One region of the Streptomyces sp. NPDC001889 genome, then DNA from elsewhere that is predicted to be linked to it. Evidence: riboswitches for the same ligand, from Rfam matches in the RefSeq annotation. Region 1 holds a riboswitch; the other holds the start of a gene.
What was found. Region 1 has a riboswitch for glycine ahead of gcvP (aminomethyl-transferring glycine dehydrogenase). Riboswitches for the same ligand answer to the same signal wherever they lie in the genome.

Region 1 (2,459 bases):
CGGGCCGCCGAAGCCCATGGGGACGCCGAAGCGCTGGGTGGTGCCGACGGCGATGTCGGCGCCGAGCTCACCGGGCGGGGTGAGGAGGGTGAGGGCCAGCAGATCGGCGGCGACGGTGACGATCGCGCCGAGCGCCCGCGCCTGCTCGATCACCGGCTTGATGTCGCGTACGGCCCCGGAGGCCCCCGGGTACTGGAGCAGGACGCCGAAGACACCGCGCTCGGCGATCTCGGCCGGGATGCCGGCGCTGAGGTCGGCGGTGACGACCTCGACACCGGTGGGCTCCGCGCGGGTCTCGATGACCGCGAGGGTCTGCGGCAGTACGTCGGAGTCGACCAGGAAGATCCCGTTCTTGACCTTTCCGACCCGTCGGGCGAGCGACATCGCCTCGGCGGCGGCGGTGCCCTCGTCGAGGAGGGAGGCTCCGGAGGTGGGCAGCCCGGTCAGCTCGGCGACCATCGTCTGGAAGTTCAGCAGAGCCTCCAGCCGGCCCTGGGAGATCTCCGGCTGGTAGGGCGTGTACGCCGTGTACCAGGACGGGTTCTCCATGACGTTGCGCAGGATGACCGGGGGCGTGAAGGTGCCGTGGTAACCGAGGCCGATCATGGGCGCCAGCACGGTGTTGCGGTCGGCGAGGCCGCGCAGCTCGGCGAGGACCTCGGCCTCGGTGCGGGCGTCCGGGAGGGCCAGCGCCTCCGCGCTCTTGATGACATCGGGGACCGCCGCGGCGGTCAGCTCGTCCAGCGAGCCGTATCCCACCTGCGCCAGCATCTTGGCCTGGGCCGCCGCGTCGGGGCCGATGTGGCGCTGCTCGAACGGGGTGCCCTGCTCCAACTGGGAGAGCGGAATGCGGTTGGCGGTCATGTAGGAGGCCTCCTGGTCTGACACGACCTGCGAGAGGCACCACCGCACGCGGGGTGCCCTGGACGGGCCTCCCCCTCTGTCATCTCAACCTGAGAGCTTCACCGGGCCGCCCGACTGCGACGCCCCGGCTTTCACCGTCGGTGAGAGCGGATGCCGTCCGACGCCCGCCCTGCTTTCCAGAGTGACCTCGTCCGCGCGGTACAGGTGCCTGAGAGATTCCGGGGAGGATTTGCTCCTTCGGCGCCACCGTCGTCCTGCCGGTGGACTCTCCCGCGCGGGGTCAGCAGCCGCTTGCCAGCCTACCAGCGTGACCTTTCAACAATCGCTCAAGTGGCCGACACCTGCGAAGTGCCCTTTTGTATGGATCAAAGAGCAGTTGCGACCATATGGAGGGACCGTGCAGACCGATATCGATCCGCGCAGCCTGATCGGCCGCAAGGCGTTCGACCGCGACGGGGCCAAGATCGGCACCGTGGACGAGGTGTACCTGGACGATGCCACCGGTACACCCGAATGGGCGGCAGTGCGCACCGGGCTCTTCAGCCGGGACGCCTTCGTCCCGCTGGAGCCGAGCACCTTCGTCGACGACACCCTGCGTGTTCCCTATGAGCGCTCGCTGATCAAGGACGCACCGGACTTCGGTGTCGGCCGCCATCTCTCCCCCGAACAGGAGCTCCAGCTCTACCACCACTACGGCCTCGAACTCTCCGTGTCGCCGGAGGTGCCCGTCGCGCCCCCCGACGACCGCTCCTTCGGACAGGTCGCGGGCGACGAGGACTGACCGGCGGCGCCGGCCGGCCCCGCCGGGTTCTCCGGGCTCCCCGGCGGCGCGTCCGGCGGCCCCTCGGGCGGGCTCTCCGGCGGGGCGACCAGGGGCAGCGGATCGGAGGGCTCCAGATCGGGGTCGTCCACCCGGAAGGTCCGCACGCGCCCCGGCGGGGAGAGCGGGTCCTCGAACCGCACGGTGACCCGTCCGACACCGCTGCCCTGCACCCATCCCGCCCCGTGGACCGCGTGACGCACGTCGTTGCCGGCGGACCAGCGCCGCTCGGCGGGTCCGCCGGACGGGCCGGCGGTGCCCCCCGCCGCCACGGGCGCGCTCCGCCCCTCCGCCGGGTCCCCGTCCCGCCCGGCCGGTTCCCGCCGCTCGTCCGGTGCGTCCGGTGCGCCACCCGGGGGCGCCGCCGCGCTGTCCGGGGCGGCGCCCCCGGGGCGCTCACCGGCTGCGGCCTGCGCGAAGAGGTCCTCCTGGGTGTAGTCGGCGAGCCCGGACACCCCGACGCCCAGCAGCCGGACACCGCCCGTGGTGTCCACGGACTCCAGGAGGCGCGCCGCCGCCTCCCGGACGACCGCGGGATCGTCCGTCGGCCCCCGGAGCGTCTCCGAGCGCGTCAGCGTCGAGAAGTCGTACCGCCGGACCTTCAGCACGATCGTCCGCCCCGAGTGCCCGGAGGCCCGCAGCCGCTGGACACAGCGGTCCGCGAGCCGCTCGACCTCGATCCTGATCCGGACCCGGTCGTGCAGATCCACGTCGAAGGTGTCCTCCACCGACACGGATTTGGTGTCCCGCTCGGCGACCACGGGCCGGTCGTCGA
Region 2 (2,459 bases), on a different contig from region 1:
TCGTTGGCCGGCCAGCCGGCGGTGTGCGGCTGTGCCTGATCCGGAATGGTCATGTCGCTGGCCCTCTCCCCCGGCTGCGCCGGTCGTCCCCACGGCTTTCCCCATGACCCTAATGCCGCCGGGCCCTCCCCTCGAACCCGCCGGGGCACGACATCCAGCCCCTCCGGCGGTGGAGAGCGGGAGTTCGGGGGCCGGCCCCCGACGGAGGCCCGCACCGTGCGGCCACCTGTCGCAGCGGGTCCGTCCTCAAACTCCCCAGAGCTGCCTCTGGGAGGTACCCCGGACCGGCTGAGTCCGCTCGGGCACCCCGTGGCACAGGGCGGGCCGCTACGGTGAGGGCTCGAAGGTCAAGTGGGTCAGGGCCGTCGTCGCGTCGCGGTCCAGCAGAACCGCCGACGCGCACCCGGCGGGCAGCCTCCCCGCCTCCGCGTCGGCGATCAGACGCCCCACCCCCCTGCGGTGCCGCGCGAACGCGTACCCGGAGACCCCCCGCCCCCGCTCCCGCTGCCCCTGCCGCGCCACCTGCGGCGGCACATCCAGCAGCACCAGATGGAGTGCCGTCCCCCGGCTCCGGGCCCGCCGGGCCAGCCAGCGCCGCACCCACGCCTGCGTACCGCAGTCGTGCACCACCACACTCTCCCCGGAGCGCAGCGCCCGCCGCAGCCCGGCGTAGTGCGCGATACGGACGAGCGGGCGGTAGACCGCGTACGGCAGAAACCCCGGCGCACGCGCGTCCCACCGGTCCCGCGCGTCCTGCGAATCGATCCCCCGGCCCCGCGCGGCACGCCTGATCAGGGTGGATTTTCCGCTCCCCGGCAGCCCGGACACCACCACCACATCCCCGGCGGCGAACATCAGCCGCCGAGGGCTGCGCCCGGCGCGCCCCCGCAGATCCCGCAGGACCGGGACCGGCGCCCCCAGCCCGCCCCGGAGCCGCCGGGCCGCTACCGGCTGTGGCTGCGCGGGCACGCCCGCGGTCGCGGCGCAGGCACCACCGGAGTGCTGCAACGTCATCACACCCTCCCCCTCGTCAGGTCACCCACACACTTGCCCAAGAAGCGTAAAGAAATGGTAATGGGACACAACTGATTTGCTGTTGAGGCGCGTCCGTGAAGTGGCGCGCCTCCCCCTCGCGCCGTTCCCCGCGCCCGGCGCGGAACGAGCCCCGCCCCACCCCCCATCCGACCCCGATGCGTGCAATGATGTGGCCCCAAACTGCATACCGGCCGCTTGAATCCGCGCGGGAGAGTCCCGGTCACCTCGGTGCCGGGCGCCGAAGGAGCAAGTTCCTCCCTTGAATCTCTCAGGCCCCGTACCGCGTGCGATGAGGCAGATCTGAAAAGCGGGCCGCCGCCGTGCGGCTCCACCCAAGGTGCAAGTCACGACCATCCGTACGCGGGGTCGCGACGAACCTCTCAGGTTCCGATGACAGATGGGGAGGATTGTCCTCGTCCGCCATGCCTTGGGAGCTTTATCCATGAGTAATGCCCCCCGCCACACCGCGCTCGACGCCCTCCATCGCTCACTGGGCGCGACCATGACCGACTTCGCGGGCTGGGACATGCCCCTGCGGTACGGCAGTGAGCGCGACGAGCACCTGGCGGTCCGCACGCGGGCCGGTCTCTTCGACCTCTCCCACATGGGCGAGATCACCGTCACCGGCCCGGGCGCGGCCGCGCTGCTGGACTACGCCCTGGTGGGGAACATCGGCTCGGTGGGCGCCGGCCGCGCCCGCTACACCATGATCTGCCGCGAGGACGGCGGCATCCTGGACGACCTGATCGTCTACCGGCTCGGCGAGACCGAGTACATGGTCGTGGCCAACGCCGGCAACGCCCAGACCGTCCTGGACGCGATCACCGAACGCTCGGCCGGCTTCGACGCCGAGGTGCGCGACGACCGGGACGCCTACGCGCTGATCGCGGTGCAGGGCCCCGAGTCCCCCGGCATCCTGAAGTCGGTCACCGACGCCGATCTGGACGGACTGAAGTACTACGCGGGCCTGCCGGGCACCGTCGCCGGGGTTCCCGCGCTGATCGCCCGTACCGGCTACACCGGCGAGGACGGCTTCGAGCTGTTCGTCGAGCCCCGGTACGCGGAGCGGCTCTGGCAGGCGCTGACCGAGGCCGGCGCCCCCGCCGGACTGGTCCCCTGCGGACTCTCCTGCCGCGACACCCTGCGCCTGGAGGCGGGCATGCCGCTGTACGGGCATGAGCTGACCACCGCGCTCACCCCCTTCGACGCGGGTCTCGGCCGGGTCGTGAAGTTCGAGAAGGAGGGCGACTTCGTCGGGCGGAAGGCTCTGACGGCCGCCGCCGAGCGCGCCGCGACCAGCCCGCCGCGCAAGCTGGTCGGGCTGATCGCCCAGGGCCGGCGGGTCCCCCGCGCGGGGTACGGAGTGGTGGCCGGCGGATCGGTGATCGGCGAGGTCACCTCCGGCGCGCCCTCCCCGACGCTGG

Region 2: linked by a shared signal. The riboswitch ahead of gcvT (glycine cleavage system aminomethyltransferase GcvT) and the one ahead of gcvP (aminomethyl-transferring glycine dehydrogenase) in region 1 are both predicted to bind glycine.

The regions. Positions count from the first base shown of each region.
Region 1 covers NZ_JBSFER010000041.1:29,476-31,934, forward strand. The annotation lists gene gcvP (aminomethyl-transferring glycine dehydrogenase) at 1-864, opposite strand, end outside; glycine riboswitch at 1,051-1,147, opposite strand; gene ACWCRA_RS33660 (PRC-barrel domain-containing protein) at 1,262-1,645, shown strand; gene ACWCRA_RS33665 (DNA polymerase IV) at 1,555-2,459, opposite strand, start outside.
Region 2 covers NZ_JBSFER010000005.1:82,065-84,523, forward strand. The annotation lists gene ACWCRA_RS07030 (enhanced serine sensitivity protein SseB) at 1-53, opposite strand, end outside; gene ACWCRA_RS07035 (AAA family ATPase) at 328-1,014, opposite strand; glycine riboswitch at 1,232-1,328, shown strand; gene gcvT (glycine cleavage system aminomethyltransferase GcvT) at 1,478-2,459, shown strand, end outside.